One region of the Arthrobacter sp. zg-Y179 genome, then DNA from elsewhere that is predicted to be linked to it. Evidence: riboswitches for the same ligand, from Rfam matches in the RefSeq annotation. Region 1 holds a riboswitch; the other holds the start of a gene.
The links. Region 1 has a riboswitch for cyclic di-AMP ahead of LOC56_RS09430 (LysM peptidoglycan-binding domain-containing protein). Riboswitches for the same ligand answer to the same signal wherever they lie in the genome.
Positions count from the first base shown of each region.

Region 1 (8,037 bases):
ACTCACCATCATGAACCGCCGCCCGGCGCCTGCCTCCGCACGCGTTCCCGTCGGCGTCTAAATCCCCACCAAAAGCTAGAAAAGGAAACACACCATGGCACAGGTCACCCTGGAAACCAACGGATCCGTCTGCCCCTTCCCCCTCGTGGAGGCCAAGCAGGCTATGACAACGCTGACGAGCGGCGACGAACTCGTTATCCACTTCGACTGCACCCAGGCCACGGACGCCATTCCGCGCTGGGCTGCCGAGAGCGGCTACCCGGTCACGGATTTCTCCAAGCGCGGTCCTGCGGAGTGGTCCATCACGGTGCAGAAGGCCTAGTCCTTCCGACGGGCACGGCTGGGCTGGACCCGCGGCGGCTCCCCCGGCATCTTCGGATAGTCCGGCGGGAAAGGCAGCTCGCCGAGCCCGTCGGCCAGGTCCCGTTCCCACCAGTCCAGCAGGACGTCGATGGACCCGGGCCGGGCTGACATTTCCGCCCAGGGATCCCCGACAGTGCGCAGCCGCTCCGGAACGGTCTGCATCGTGAAGTCCCCCGGATGCACCCGTTCCAGCTCATCCCAGGTGATCGGACAGGAGACGGGCGCGTCCGGGAGGGCACGGGGGCTGTAGGCGCCCGCCATGGTGCGGTCGCGGTTGGCCTGGTTGAAGTCCACGAACACGCGTTCGCCGCGCTCCTCCTTCCACCAGGCAGTGGTCACCTTGTCCGGCATCCGGCGCTCCACCTCCCGGGCCGCGGCAATCACCGCATGCCGGACGTCCAGGAACTCACGCTCCGGCCGGATCGGGGCGAACAAGTGGATGCCCCGGTTGCCCGAGGTCTTAATGAAGGCATCCAGCCCGGCCTCGGCGAGGATGGTCCGCAGTTCCTGGGCCGGACGCACGGCGTCGTCGAAATCCGTGCCCGGCTGGGGATCCAGGTCGATCCGCAGCTGGTCCGGATTGTCGGTATTTTCCGCCCGTGACGGCCAGGGATGGAACACCACCGTGTTCATCTGGGCCGCCCACACCGCAGCGGCCGGCTCATCCAGCACCACCTGCGGGTGTGAACGGGCACTCGGGTATTTCACGGTGACGGCGCGCATCCAGTCCGGCATTCCACGCGGAGGATTCTTGGAAAAGAACACCTCCCCGCCGATGCCCTCCGGAAAGCGCTCCAGCGAGACGGGCCGGCCGCCGTTGGCCCGGATGAACGCCTCGCCCACCTCCGCGAGATAACGGGCCAGATCCAGTTTCGTGATTCCGGGATTCGGCCAGAGGACCCGCCCCGGACTGGAGATGCGGACCTGCCGCTCCCCCTCCGGGCCGGGAACGGTCAAGGTGGTTTCCTCGCGTGCCATGGCTCTGCTTTCCCTCATCGGACAGTGTGGGAAAGAGGTTACCGCGTCAGGCGGCAGGCTTCTCCAGCACCGGTTCCATCGGAGCGCCGGGCCGGTAGTTCCTCCGCCCGTGGACAAAGTGGTACAGCACCGTGGAGGCCAGCAGGACGGCGGCCAGCACCCAGTACATGCCGTGGAATCCCATCAGCGGCAGGAGCATCCCCAGCAGCAGCGGGCCAAGGCCCACCCCGGCATCCATCAGGATAAAGAATGTGGATGTCGCCAGGCCGATTCGAGCCGGCGGCGCCGTCGTCACGGCAATCGCCTGGGCACACGGCATCAGCGCACCGAAGCCGAACCCCACAAACACGCCGGCCAGGGCCATCACCGTGTCATTGGGGGCGTAGGCGAGCAGCGCCAGGCCGACGGCGAAGGACACGAGGGTGGGATACACCACGGCGTTGTCGCCGTGCCGGTCCTGGATGCGCCCCACAAACAGCCGCGATACCAGCACCACGCACGCATAGACCACAAAGAAGAGGCTGGCGCCGAGCACCAGGCCTTCTGTCTGGGCATAGGAGTTCAGGAAGGAGAGGATGCCGGCGTAAGCGGCGCCGGCAATGAACATCACCGACGCAATGGCCAGGGCCGACGGATCGATGATGTCCGTCAGGTGCATCCGCCACTTGTTCTCCTGTTCCTCGGCCGTCGGCGTACGTTCAGGCAGGGACAGCACCAGGGACAAGACCAGTGCGACGGCGGCGCATCCGGCAGCAAACAGGAACAATGCGCGGTAACTGACCGACTCCGCCAGGAACACGGCCAGGAACGGGCCCACTGCAGTGGCCAGCGTGGTGGAGATACCGAAGTAGCCGGTGCCCTCACCCCGCCGGTGGACCGGAATCAGTCCCATAACGGAGGCGGAAATACTCGTGCTGGCCGCTCCGAATGCCATGCCGTGCAGGATCCGGACGGTCAGGAGCAGTGCCAGGCTGGACGCGGGGATGTACAGCAGCGACGCGACAACGAACACCGCAAGGCTCACTACCAGCAGCCTCCGCCGCCCGACGAAGTCCAGGAACTTGCCGGCGAACACCCGTGCCGCCAACGCGCCGAGGACGAAGGATCCGGAAGCGAATCCGGCGGCGCTGTCGGATGCGGAGAACTCCTGCACCGTATAGAGCGCCATGGTGGTCATCAACAGATAAAACACCAGTGAGATAAAGAGATTGGTGATGATCGCCAGCACAAATCCCCTGGTCCATAATTTAGAACCGCTGCCAGCCACTGCATTCTCCTGTTTGCTCGGAACAAGCGACCCATATTGAAAGGCCGCCTAACAACCTTACGCGCCGTCGCCGCCGGTCGGGAAATCAAAGCCGCCGTCCCACTGCTGAATTGAAGGAAATTTCAGTGATCCCGACCACTTTTACCCTCGTAGTGGGGCAGTCGTGACGCACGGGAAAACATCAGTCACTCCTGTATCGGAGGGTCGAAGTCTTCGGCGGCAAGTCGCACCGGGCTGGACGTCGTTTCCGGCGCCGTGATACAGCTGTTACTAGTGGGATCACACGCGTAACACCTGCCACGACGCCTGGGAACTGCCCGCCACCCGGCATGAGGCACGACGCTGTTAATATTGATACTGAAGCAGGCCATAGTGGCCGCTGAGGCCGATTTCGGCTAGCATACCGCGGCCCCGATCACACGCCCGAGAGAAGCAGATCACATAATGGTTATCCAACCGTAACTATCTTGTACGGTTATACCCATGCCGCTTTCTGATGCGGCTCCCCCGGGCTTGTTACCTAGCTCTGCCGCTGGTCCCGGGGTCCACAGAACGCACAACCACGGCAGAGGCGGGGGAACCAATTATGGGTTCCTTGAATCCTTGGGGTTAAGTCTCCGGTTTCACCGGCGGCCGGGTGTCTCCCATCCGAATCCGACAGCTCACCTCGCAGGTATCGGGAGAGGTTATTACATGACTTTCAACAAGACTCGTGGACGCCACCGCGCCGAGAACACCGTCGCAGCAGGCCGTGCACGGACCATCGGCAGCACCGCAGCCGTCGTCGTTGCCGGCTCCGGCATCATGCTCGGCATGGCCGCACCGGCCTCCGCCGGTGTTGTCGCCAACGACAACTACACCCCGTCGCAGGCCGTTGCACCGGCCGCTCCGGTAGCTGCCGCTCCGGTGGAAGCTGCACCGGTAGCTGCCCCCGCAGCTGCTGCCGCCACCCACACCGTTGTATCCGGTGACACCCTGGGCCAGATCTCCGCCGCTTACGGCGTTGGCCTGGACTCCGTCCTGGCGCTGAACGGCCTGTCCCTGGCATCCGTCATCTACCCCGGCGACGTCATCACCGTTGCCGGCGAAGCTGCTCCGGCTGCCGCACCCGCTGCGTTCTACGCCGCACCGGCAGCCGCAGTAGCTGCACCGGTTGAGCCCGCCAATACCGGCGTGGTCACCACCCAGTCCACCAACATCACGCCGGCTGCGGCAACCCCCGCAGCCAGCGGCACCAATGCCATCATGCTGGCTTCGGCACAGTCGCAGCTGGGCGCAGCCCAGGACTGCACCGTTCTGGTTGAGGTTGCCCTGCGCGCCGCAGGCCACAACGTGGGAGACCTCGGTCCCGCACAGCTGGCCGCCTACGGCACCCAGGTCTCCACCCCGGAGCCCGGTGACATGGTCTACTACGCCGACGGCGGCATGGGCCTGGCCCACATTGCCATCTACGTCGGCAACGGCGAGGCCATCCACAGCGGCTGGAACGGCAACCAGACCGTAGTCCAGTCCGTCAACGTCGGCTCCGGCCCCGTGTTCTACCGCGCGTAAGGCTTCCCAGCCACACAGCGCCAAAATGAGCGTCCGTCCCGTAAGGGCCGGACGCTCATTGCGTTAAGCGGTCAGCCCCCGGACGCATCAGGGCACAAACCGGTAGCCCATGCCGTGTTCGGTGAGCAGATGCTGCGGAGCAGCAGGGTCACGCTCCAGTTTCCGCCTCAGCTGTCCGATGTACAGCCGCAGATAGCCCGAATCCGTGGTGCCCGGTCCCCAGACATTGGTCAGCAGGGCCTGCTGGGTGACCAGCATCCCCGGATGGGCGAGCAGCTCGGACAGGAACCGCCACTCGGTGGGCGTCAGGCGGATGTCCGAGCCGTCGTCGAGCCGGGCGATGCGCCGCGCGGCGAGGTCCACCCGCACCGTTCCGAACGTGATTTCGCTGGGACCGGCAGCCGCGGGCGATCGGCGGGAAAGCGCCCGGATCCGGGCCAGCAGCTCCTCGGTGGAGAAGGGTTTGGTGACGTAGTCATCCGCCCCCAGGTCCAGCGCCCGGACCTTGTCCGCCGGGTCGAGCCGGCCCGAGACCACCAGGATGGGCACCGCACTCCAGCCGCGGACGGCTTCGATGACATCCATGCCGCTCAGCCCCGGCATGCCCAGGTCCAGCACCAACAGGTCCGGATGGGTGTCCACGGCCTTCCGGATTGCGGCGCTGCCGCTTTCCGCCGTCACTACCTCATAGCCGTAGGCGCTCAGGGTGATCCGCAGTGCCCGGAGGATCTGCACGTCATCGTCGGCGATCAGGATCTTCATCCGGCCACCGCCGGGGAGTGTTGACCACCCGCGGGGACGCGGTGCCTGGCGGCCGGCAGCGAGAGGACCATGGTCAGTCCGCCGCCGGGGGTGTCTTCGGTTTCCAGTGTTCCGCCCATTCCTTCCGTAAATCCCTTGGCCAGGGCCAGGCCCAGGCCGAGCCCGGTCGAGTTATCGATATCCCCCAGCCGCTGGAAGGGTACAAAGATCTCACCGCGCCGCTGCTCCGGAACGCCCGGTCCCGAGTCTATGACGCGGATTTCCACCCGGCCGGCAAACTCGCTGACGGACAGCACGCATTTGATTCCGTCCGGACTGAAGCGCACCGCGTTGGCCAGCAGGTTGACCAGCACCCGCTGCAACAGCACAGGATCCGCCAGGACCACGCGCGGAACCGTGGGGATTTCCAGTTCCACGTCCGCCGGGCCCAGTTCCAGCTCCTCGAGCGCGGGCACCACCGCATCCACGACATTCAGCGGCTCCAGGCTCACGCCGACGACGCCGGCCTGCAGCCTGCTCACGTCCAGCAGGCTGGTGACCAGTCCGGAAAGGGAGGCCAGCGATTCCTCGGCGGTGGCGAGAAGTTCGCTGCGGTCCTGCTCGGACCAGGTGACATCCGTGGCCCGCAGCCCGGTGACGGCGGCGGTCGCGGCGGTCAGCGGACGGCGCAGGTCGTGCCCGACGGCGGCCAGCAGCGCCGTGCGGACCTTGTCCGCCGCGGCCAGGGAGCCCAGTCCCCTGGCGGTTTCGGTCAATTCCCGGTGCTCCAGCGCCGCTTCCATCTGCGCGGTGATGACCGCCAGCAGGCGCCGGTCAGACGCCGCCAGTTCACGCCCCCACAGGTCCAGGAAGCACCGCTCCCCGACCGGCAGTCGGGTTAGGGCCGGGTCGTCGGGCGAGACGGAGGCCGGCCAGTCGCCGTCGGCATACAGGTCTTCGCCCTCTGACCGAATACGTGCGGCGCTGACATTGAAGGCCTCGCGGGTCCGGCTCACCAGGGCACCCAGTGCGTCCTCCCCGCGCAGCACGCTGCCGGCGACGGACGCCAGCAGCTCGGATTCCGACGCCGAACGCCGGGCGGTGCGGGCGCGCCGGGCGGCGGCGTCCACCACGTAACTGACGAGCATCGCGTTAACGACGTAGAGTCCCAGCGCAAGCATGTGCGACGGCGTGGCCACGGTAACTGTGTAGAGCGGCTGGATGAAGAAGAAATCCAGGGTCAGGCCCGAGAGCAGGGCGGCGAACAGCGCCGGCCAGATGCCGCCGACCAGGGCCACCAGGATGACCAGCAGCTGGTAGCTGAGCACGTCGCCGGTGATCGTTTCGGAACTTCGGGCCGTGACCAGCCCGGCCGTAAGAAGCGGGCCGCCCAGCAGGGCGAACGCGAAGCCGAGCAGGCGCCGGCGCATCGAGAGGGCACTGCCGAAATGCGGGAGCACCAGGGTCCGGGCGGCGGCCGAATGCGAGACCATGTGCACGTCAATGTCGCCGGACTCACGGATGACCGTGGCGCCGATTCCCGGCCCGGACAGCAGGGCGGCGATCCGGGGGCGCCGGCTGACGCCCACCACCAGCTGGGTGGCATTGACGCTGCGGGCAAAGTCCACCAGCGCACGCGGAACGTCGTTGCCCACCACCTGGTGGAAGCTGCCGCCGAGCTTTTCCACCAGGAGCCGCTGTGCTGCCAGCTCTGCAGGTTCCGGCCCGCGCAGTCCGTCGGCTCCGGAGACGTGGACGGCCAGCAGCTTGCCGCCGGCGGACCGGGCGGCAATCCGTGCCCCGCGGCGCAGCAGGGTGCGCCCTTCGGGGCCGCCGGTGAGCGCCACCACCACCCGCTCCCGTGCCTCCCATTTACTGCTGATGCCGTGCTCTTCACGGTAGCGGTTCAGTGCCGAATCCACCTCGTCGGCCAGCCACAGCAGCGCCAGTTCGCGCAGCGCCGTCAGGTTTCCGAGGCGGAAGTAGTTGGACAGGGCCGCGTCGACCCGTTCGGCGGGATAAATGACGCCGTCGGCCAGGCGGCCGCGCAGCGACTGCGGCGTGAGGTCCACCAGCTCCACCTGTTCGGCTCCGCGCAGGACGGCGTCCGGCACGGTTTCGGCCTGCAGGGTGCCGGTGATCTGCTCGATCACGTCGTTCAGGGAATCGATGTGCTGGATGTTCACGGTGGACAGGACATTGATCCCGGCGTCGAGCAGGGCCTGCACGTCCTGCCACCGCTTTTCGTGCTTCAGTCCTGGCACGTTGGTATGGGCCAGCTCATCGACCAGCGCGTATTCAGGCGCCCGGGCCAGGACTGCAGGCAGGTCCATCTCCTGCAGTTCCAGCCCGCGGTGGTGCAGGACGGCGCGCCGGACGGTCTCCAGGCCTTCGGCCGCGGCGGCCGTCCCGGCACGCCCGTGCGTTTCCACCAGCGCGATGACGACTTCGGATCCTTCATCCCGGAGGCGGCGCCCCTCTTCGAGCATGGCGTAGGTTTTGCCTACGCCGGGTGCCGCCCCCAGAAAAACCCTCAGTTGTCCTCGCGTCATGGACTAAGTGTCCAGCTCCGCCAGCGAAATGTTCAAAAGCAACACGTTGACGGTACTGCTCCCGAGAACTCCGGCGAACGGTGCCTGCGTGGCGTCGTCCACCAGGGCCTGCACCTGCTCCGGGTCCAGTCCGCGTTCGGCGGCCACCCGGTCTACCTGCAGCCGGGCGTATTCCGGGCTGATGTGCGGATCCAGCCCGGACCCCGATGTCGTGACGGCATCGGCGGGGACATCTTCCGGAGCCACGCCTTCCAGCTCTGCCACGGCGGCCCGGCGTTCCGTTACGGCGGCGGCCAGGTCCTCGTTCAGCGGGCCGAGGTTGGAACCGCTGGAGGCACCGCCGTCATACCCGTCCCCCGCTGCGGAGGGCCGGGACTGGAACCACTCGGGCAGGGCCGCGCCGTCGGCGTCCGTGAACGACTGGCCAATCAGCTCGGATCCCACTTCAGTGCCGCCGCTGCTGACCATCGAGCCGTTGGCCCGGCCGTGCAGAGCCGCCTGGCCGATCCCGGCCACTGCCAGCGGATATCCAACGCCGAGCAGGAGCGTGAGCACCGCCAGGGCGCGGAGGGAGACGCCAAGCTG
Region 1 is NZ_JAJJOB010000008.1:172,801-180,837, forward strand. It holds gene LOC56_RS09410 (YeeE/YedE family protein) at 1-61, shown strand, start outside; gene LOC56_RS09415 (sulfurtransferase TusA family protein) at 95-322, shown strand; gene ligD (non-homologous end-joining DNA ligase) at 319-1,341, opposite strand; gene LOC56_RS09425 (MFS transporter) at 1,388-2,608, opposite strand; cyclic di-AMP (ydaO/yuaA leader) riboswitch at 3,152-3,298, shown strand; gene LOC56_RS09430 (LysM peptidoglycan-binding domain-containing protein) at 3,302-4,159, shown strand; gene LOC56_RS09435 (response regulator) at 4,247-4,921, opposite strand; gene LOC56_RS09440 (ATP-binding protein) at 4,918-7,452, opposite strand; gene kdpC (potassium-transporting ATPase subunit KdpC) at 7,456-8,037, opposite strand, start outside.

Region 2 (8,037 bases), on a different contig from region 1:
CGCAGTGCCTTCTCGACCATGGCGGTGCAATCCTGTGCCACACCGATCTGGCCGTAGGCCGAAGCAACCAGGCCGGCTGCGACGTTGCCGGAAGCCGGAGCTTCGACAGGAGCCGCCATGGAGGAGGCTGCCACTACGGCGGGGCCGGAGGCTGCCGGGGCGGTGCGGGCGGCTGCGGCATTCTTGGTGGCTGCTGCCTGGGCTGCTGCGGCCTGCGAGGCTGCGAGCTCTTCTGCTGCCTGGGCTGCGGCCTCTTCAGCTGCAACCTGTGCGCGGTATTCGGCACCGGAGGTGGAGCTGGGGGCAACCAGGGGAAGCTCGAACGGTGCGTTGGCGGGAGCGGTAACGCTGCCGGCCACGATGTTCAGCGGGGTTGCTGCGAGTGCCTGGCGGTCCGTGCTTACGGAAGCCTGTGCAGGAAGTCCGGCAGCCAGCACGAGGCCGGATGCTGCAACTACGACGGCGGCCTGGCGGCCTACGGTCCCGGCGTTGCTGCTGACTGCCTTGGAAAGTGCAGTGATCGGGTTGGTCTGTACGGTGGCAGCGCGACGGCGGCCGTGAGCGTGTGATGACACAAGTTTGCCTCTCCCAATTGCCTACGAGGTGAGCTGTCGGATTCGGATGGGAGTCACCCGGTTGCCCGGCCAATGGCCTTTTGCAACTTAACCCCAAGGGTTTCTTTCGAAACCCGAAATTGGTTCCCCCGCCTCTGCCATGCGATTCTGCGAACGGACTTCAAACAGTGGCAGAGCTAGGCGATCTGTTCGAAGGTGCCCCACCTTTGGCGAATCGGGCACGAGGATGAGCGTACAGCAACATTTGAGGTATGTCACGTTCCGATCACGAAATGATATTCAACTGGTTACAACCAATTGATTTAAGCGCTTACAACCAATTCAGCGGGTCCACTACTTCGCCGTTAACCATGACCTCGAAATGCAGGTGGCAGCCGGTTGAGGAACCGGTTGTACCGCTTGCGCCGACCAGGAATCCGCGGTCGACCTCGGTGCCCATGGTGACGGCAATGTTGGAAAGGTGGTTGTACGTAGTCTGCACTCCGTTGCCGTGGTCAATCACCACGCGGTTGCCGCCGCCGTAGGGATGCCAGCCGGCGAAGACCACGGTGCCGGATGCCGCAGCGTTGACCGCGGTACCGCAGACGGCGGCGAAGTCCTGCCCGTTATGCATCTCGCCGTGCTGCCCGGTAATGGGGCTGACCCGGTGGCCAAACCCGGAGGTCTGCACCAAAGAAGCGTCCAGGGGCGCGGACAGCGTGCCCTTCGCCGCGGCAGGGACCGCATGCGAGCCGGCCGCAACAGTAATGGAGGCCAGCTTGGCGTCCGGGTCATATTTGCTGCTCAGCCCGGCCCGGGCGAATCCGATATCAGCGTTCGGGTCCGCCGAGACGGGCGCGTCGATCGCCGCCGGCTCGAGCTGGACCGGATCGTCGGCCACCGCATGCGTGGGCATGGCGGCCGTGAGGATCAGGCCCGACGTGGCAGCGGTAATGGCCACCTTCTGGGCGGCACCGCCCACGGACACGGACTTTGTTTCGGCGCGCCGACGGCCTGACGGTGAGGCGTTGCGCGGGCGCGCAGGTGCAATAGGAGCTGACGCGCGGCGCCGGCCCGAAGCAGCATGCTTCGACAAGTTATTCCCTCTCATGGATCGCCTGCGAAGTTAGCTGTCGGATTCGAGTAGAGAAACTCGGCCTTTCCGGAAAAGGCGGGGCATCACCTGCAACTATGCAGGAAATGCCGCCGGCCCCCGAAAGGCTTCACCCCAAGGCAGCAATGCTGCCGGAAAGTGGGTCCTCCGCCCCTGCCTGGACGAATTTGGTGCTCCGGTCCGCTGGCAGGGCTCGGCGGACGGACCGGATAACGATGGTGTTTCAGCGTCGGAACTCACTATAGGGTAAATGTCACAAAAGTGACCATTCCGTTACCCAATAGGAGAAACAAAGACGTGGGAGGCCACTTCCGTAGGCAGTTCCAAGGCACCCTCGATACCCGGAACGCGAACGGAAATATAGCCGCCTACAACCTCTGCAGTGATCTGCGCTCCGGGCCGCAGCCCCGCTTCGTCCAGTTGGGAAAGCAGCTCGGGTTCCACCTGGATCGGTTCGGCCAGCCGGACCAGCCGAAGCTTGGTCCCCGGCTCGGCCGTAGCGACAGTGGACACCAGGTCGACGACGCCGGTGATGAATACTTCCGCAGCCGCGCCGCCGATTCCCTCGAGGCCGGGAATGGGATTGCCGTAGGGCGATTCCGTGGGGTGGCCCAACAGCTCATACAGCCGCCGTTCCACGCGCTCACTCATCACGTGTTCCCAGCGGCAGGCTTCATCGTGCACGTAGGCCCAGTCAAGTCCGATGACGTCGGCAAGGAGCCGTTCGGCCAGGCGGTGCTTGCGCATTACTTCGGTGGCCCGGCGCCGGCCCAGTTCCGTCAGCTCCAGCCGGCGGGTCCCGGCAACCACTACGAGCCCGTCACGTTCCATTCGTCCGATGGTCTGGGAAACCGTGGGACCGGAGTGCCGCAGCCGTTCGGCAATGCGTGCACGGAGGGCAACAATGTTCTCTTCTTCCAGTTCCAGGATGGTCCTGAGATACATCTCAGTGGTGTCAATGAGATCCGTCATGACGGGCCGCTCCTAGCAAGGGAGGAAGAAGGGCAACGAACCGCTGCCCGGGGGTGTACGCCAACACGTTAGCCTATCCGCCGGACCGCCCGATAATTGCGCGGCGCCGGGCACAGGGTGCGGTGGCGGGCGTCATACATCGCCGCCTCCGGAGTGTGTACGGCAGAATGGAAGTGCATATCCGCCACCTTCGAAACCTGCTTGGAGCGTCACGCCATGGGCGATACCGCCGCACTGAAAATTCCCGCTGGACTCCTCCCGAAGGACGGCCGATTTGGTGCCGGCCCTTCCAAGGTACGCCCGGAACAAATGTCCGCACTGGCAGCGGCGGGAGCAAACCTGCTCGGCACCTCCCACCGGCAGGCTCCGGTACGGAACCTCGTGGGCAGCGTCCGTGAAGGCCTCACCGAGCTGTTCTCGGCCCCCGAGGGCTACGAGGTTGTCCTGGGCGTGGGCGGCTCCACCGCATTCTGGGACATTGCGGCCTTCGGCCTGGTCCAGGACAAGGCCCAGCACCTGTCCTTCGGCGAATTCGGCTCAAAGTTCGCGGCAGCCACCAACAAGGCTCCGTTCCTCTCGGCATCCAGCATCATCACGTCCGCTCCCGGTACGCGCCCCGAGCCTGCGGTGGAGGCCGGCGTCGACGTTTATGCCTGGCCCCAGAATGAGACCTCCACCGGCGTGGCTGCCCCCGTACGGCGCGTGGAAGGCGCCGACGCCGGCTCCCTGGTCCTGATCGATGCCACCTCCGCTGCGGGCGGCCTGGATGTGGACCTGGCCCAGTCGGATGTCTATTACTTCGCACCGCAGAAAAACTTCGCTTCCGACGGCGGACTGTGGCTGGGCATGTTCTCTCCGGCGGCGCTGGAGCGGGCGGCCCGGATCAACGCCGGGGACCGCTGGATTCCGGATTTCCTGAACCTGCAGACCGCCATCGACAACTCGAGGCTGAACCAGACCTACAACACGCCGTCGCTGTCTACGCTGGTGACCCTTAACGCGCAGATCGAATGGCTCAATGCCAACGGCGGGCTTGCCTTCGCCGCGGGCCGGACGGCGGAGTCGGCGGGGCGGATCTATTCGTGGGCGGAGAAGTCCTCCGTGGCCACTCCGTTCGTTCCCCGTGCCGAGGACCGCTCCAATGTGATTGCCACGATCGATTTCGAGGAGGACATCGACGCCGCGGCAATTGCGAAGACCCTGCGCGCCAACGGCGTGGTGGACGTGGAGCCCTACCGCAAGCTCGGCCGCAACCAGCTGCGGATTGCCACCTTCGTTGCCATCGAGCCCGACGACGTCAGTGCCCTGCTGGAGTGCATCGATTATGTGATCGCGAATTCCTGACCCGCCAAGTCGCCCCCCCCCCATAGGGGTCGTGGCAGGACCCGGACGCTAGGCGTTGTCCGGGTCCTGCTGCTTTTCCGGAGTGTCCGTGGTCATGCTCAGCCGGCGCGGCAGGCTCCGGTCATAGTGGAAACGCATGCCGTAGGTGCGCCAGGCCCAGACGAAACCAATCGCGGCGGCAAGCAGACCCGAAGCGGCGGCAACGCCCAGGCTCCAGCGGGGACCAAAGGTGTTCGAGACCCAACCCACCACCGGGGCGCCCAGCGGCGTGCCGCCCATAAAGATGGCAAAGTACAGGGCCATCACCCGCCCGCGCATGATCTGGGCCGTGGTGGTCTGGACATAGGCGTTGGCGCTGGTCATCAGGGTCAGTGCAAACAGGCCGACGGGGATCAGCGAGACGGCGAACAGGATCAGGCTGGGTGCCGCGGCGGACAGGATGCAGGCCAGGCCGAAGGCTCCGGCCGCACCAAAGACAAAGCGCAGGCGGGGCCGGTCCCGCCGGGCGGACAGCAACGCGCCGGCAACGGATCCAATGGCCATCACCGAATTCAGGACGCCGAAAATGCCGGCGTCCCGGCCGAACTCGGTACGCGCCATGGCTGCGATATAGATAGCGAAATTCATGCCGAAGGTCCCCACGATGAAGATCGCGAGCATCACCATGATCAGGTCCGGCCGGTGCCGCACGTACGCAAGTCCGGCCCGGATGCGGCCCTTCCCCGGAGGTGCCTTGGGCAACACGCGCAGCTCGCCGGCCCGCATTTTCAGCAGCGCAATGACCATGGCGCCGAACGTCACGGCGTTGAGTACGAAGACCAGGCCCGGGCCCACGGCCACGGTCAGGAGGCCGGCGACGGCGGGGCCGATCATCCGTGCCCCGTTGAAGGAGGCACTGTTAAGGGCGACGGCGTTGGGCAGGTCCCGCTCGGAAACCACCTCGGAGACGAATGCCTGACGTGCCGGCCCGTCCACGGCGGACACCACGCCGAGAGCCAGCGCGAAGGCGTAGACGTGCCACAGCTCGGCATGCCCTGAGAGCACCAGGAACCCCAGCGCCAGGCCCAGGGCGCCCATGCTGACCTGCGTGAGCAGGAGGACCTTGCGGCGGTTGTACGTGTCCGCGATCAGGCCTGACCACGGGGCCAGAAGCAGCTGCGGCCCCAGCTGCAGCGCCATGACTATTCCCATGGCTGCCGCGTCCTGGTCGGTCAGGATGTCATAGACAAGCCAGTCCTGCGCCGTACGCTGCATCCAGGTGCCGATGTTCGACACCAGGGCACCGATAAACCAGATGCGGTAGTTGAAGATGCGAAGGGAACGGAACATCAGTCCAGCGCCCCCTTGGGGATAGTGAACCCTGTTGCCGCGACCGTCACGGGATTATTCGTCCTCCTGGGCACCTGTCTCATCGGCGTGCTCTTCGCCGGCCTGGTTCTCGCCTGCCTCGTCCTGCTGCCCGTCGTTGTCCTGGCCAGCGGGTTCCGCTTCGGCCTGTTCCTGATCGGCCTGTTCCTGCGCCCGCTGTTCCTGTTCCTGCTGTTCCTGTTCGGCAGCAATGTCTTCCGGACGCAGCCGATCGGACCACGGCACCCACTCGGGAGCCAGCAGCGCTTCGTCCGAGGGGAGCAGCCCCACCTCGCTGACCGTCACCTTCTTGCTCCGGGGCATACGGGCAACTGTGGCGTACCAGTACCACCCGCGGTAGCCGGGACGGAGGGAGGAGAACCGGTGCGTTACCACCCGTTCGGCGTCGGCCGCTGCACCCAGGTAATTGCCTACTTCGTCTTCGGAGACGACGTCCAGCAGTCCGGCACGGGCTTCGGCCACGGCAGCCGCAAGCACGGCGTCGGGCTTCCCCGGCCGGCGCGGGGCGCGCTTGCGGACCGCCGGAGCAGCAGCATCCTCCGCAGCGTCGGCGTCGGGTTCGGGGGACGGGTCGGAAGAGGGAGTTACCGGTCTCATAGTCACTTCAGCGCACTTACCTTATATATCCAGATCATCGGCAACGGCCCGCAGGACGGCAGCTACCTTGGATGCGTGCTTCTTATCCGGGTAGCGGCCGCGCCGCAGTCCGTTGGAAATACCGTCCAGCAGCTTGATGAGGTCCTCGGTGATCGCGGCCATGTCTTCGGCATCCTTGCGGGTTGCCTTGGCTACCGACGGCGGCGCCTCGAGAATGCGGGCGGAGAGGGCCTGCGGTCCGCGGCGGCCGTCAGCCACACCGAATTCCATGCGGGTGCCGGGCTTGACCTCGCTGACTCCCGCAGGCAGGGCCGAAGCGTGCAGGAAGACTTCCTGCCCATCGTCCGTGGCCAGAAACCCAAAACCCTTACCAGTGTCGAACCATTTGACCTTGCCGATGGGCACTTCGGTTACCTCGTTCTTAGTTTAATTGCAGCAGGACACCTGCCGCAGGAATGGACGTGACCCGCATTGGCCCGCCAGGCCCGAAGCGGCGCCGGAGTACCTTTGGAGATACTACGGGGAAGTCTGTTCCCTTTAGAATATCCCGACAAGGGAATGGGGCACCAAGGCCTCCCCTTTGTCCCGCGGTTTTCCGCTGTTAGCGTTAATTAACATGAGCAACACCCCACCGGAGAAGGTCCGGCTCCCCTCACCACTCGCCGAGAAGCAGATGTCGGCGCCCCACACGCCGCCGGATCCCCGGGTTCCTCCCCGCAAATCACCGCTCCGCTGGTTTGCCACCCTACTTGCGGCCGTGCTGGCCCTGTTCGGACTGGGTACCCTCGCTGCGGTACTGATCCTTTCCCTCGGAGGCGAGGCAGTGGCGCCTTGGCTGGTAGCGGCATCCCTCTACGCACTCCCCCTCGCGTTCCTGCTTATGGCGGGCCTGGTGATCGACGGAATCAGGCGCCGGCGCCGGGGCTGATCGGTCCGTTTTTCTCCCCACTCAGGTAACGTGGTTTTGATGTCCGCGATTCGAGCTCTGGCCGAAGATTTAGCTGCACGCAGTGATGACCAACTGCGTGAATTGCTCACGGCCCGGCCCGATCTGGCACTCCCTGCCGTCCCGGATTTCCAGGCCCTGGCTGCACGTGCTTCCACACGTGTCAGCGTCCAGCGGATCCTCGAGAAACTGACGGCACCGCAGCTGCAGGTCCTGGAAGCGGTGGACCTGACCACCAACGAAGATTCCCAGCTCAGCACCACCGCTTCATGGTTGAAGACGGCAATCTCGGGCTCAACCATCAAATCCCTCGATGCGATCCTGGGCCACCTGCATTCCCTGGCCCTGCTTCGGCGGGCCAAGCCGCACCCCGGAGCGCCGAAGGCTGATGCCTCCCGCCGCTTCTATCTGCCCGTCTCGGTCCTTGGTGAGGCGCTGGGAGCCTATCCCGCCGGGCTGGGCAGGCCGTATTCCACCCTGGCGGCCCAGCATCCGGAGTTCGGGCAACGCCTGGTGGGCATCGTCGAGGGGCTGCGCAGCAGCGGACTGCCCATAGAGAAGGCCGACACCCCTGCCACCGCCGCCCATTCCCTGCATCATCTGGTCTCTGATCCTGCAGGCTGGGCTACGCTCATGGAGGGCGCTCCGCCGCAGACAACAGAGCTGCTTCGCCGGTTCAAGTATTCACCGGTGGGCACCATCCCCAAGAAGGCCGCCCTGGGACGCGCCGTCCTGGACAACCCCTCCCCCACCCCGGTGGAATGGCTCGTGGCCCGTGGCCTCCTGGTCCCCCTGGATGCGCTTCACGTGGAACTTCCGCGGCCGGTGGGCCAGGCCTCCCGAGGCCATGTAATCGTCTCTGACTTCCAGTTGGAGGCGCCTCGGCCGGTTCCCCGCAACGTCGCCCGCAACCTGCGGGACAACGCCGCGTTTGGAGCGGTGGCCGAAACCCTGCGGCTGGTTACGGAACTGCTGGCGCTTGCGGCCGAAAATCCGATCGGGACGCTGCGCTCCGGGGGCGTCGGCGTGCGCGAAGTACGCCGCCTCTCGGAGTCGCTGCGGCTGGACGGTGCCGCTACCTCCTGGCTGCTGGAGCTGGCTGCCCTGGCCGGACTGATCACCTTGGATGCTGCAACCTCACG
Region 2 is NZ_JAJJOB010000010.1:492,999-501,035, forward strand. It holds gene LOC56_RS16320 (NlpC/P60 family protein) at 1-575, opposite strand, end outside; cyclic di-AMP (ydaO/yuaA leader) riboswitch at 579-737, opposite strand; gene LOC56_RS13495 (M23 family metallopeptidase) at 886-1,650, opposite strand; cyclic di-AMP (ydaO/yuaA leader) riboswitch at 1,654-1,851, opposite strand; gene LOC56_RS13500 (metal-dependent transcriptional regulator) at 1,942-2,640, opposite strand; gene serC (phosphoserine transaminase) at 2,857-3,984, shown strand; gene LOC56_RS13510 (MFS transporter) at 4,033-5,313, opposite strand; gene LOC56_RS13515 (DUF3027 domain-containing protein) at 5,368-5,949, opposite strand; gene LOC56_RS13520 (cold-shock protein) at 5,971-6,354, opposite strand; gene LOC56_RS13525 (hypothetical protein) at 6,566-6,877, shown strand; gene LOC56_RS13530 (helicase-associated domain-containing protein) at 6,917-8,037, shown strand, end outside.
Region 2: linked by a shared signal. The riboswitch ahead of LOC56_RS13495 (M23 family metallopeptidase) and the one ahead of LOC56_RS09430 (LysM peptidoglycan-binding domain-containing protein) in region 1 are both predicted to bind cyclic di-AMP.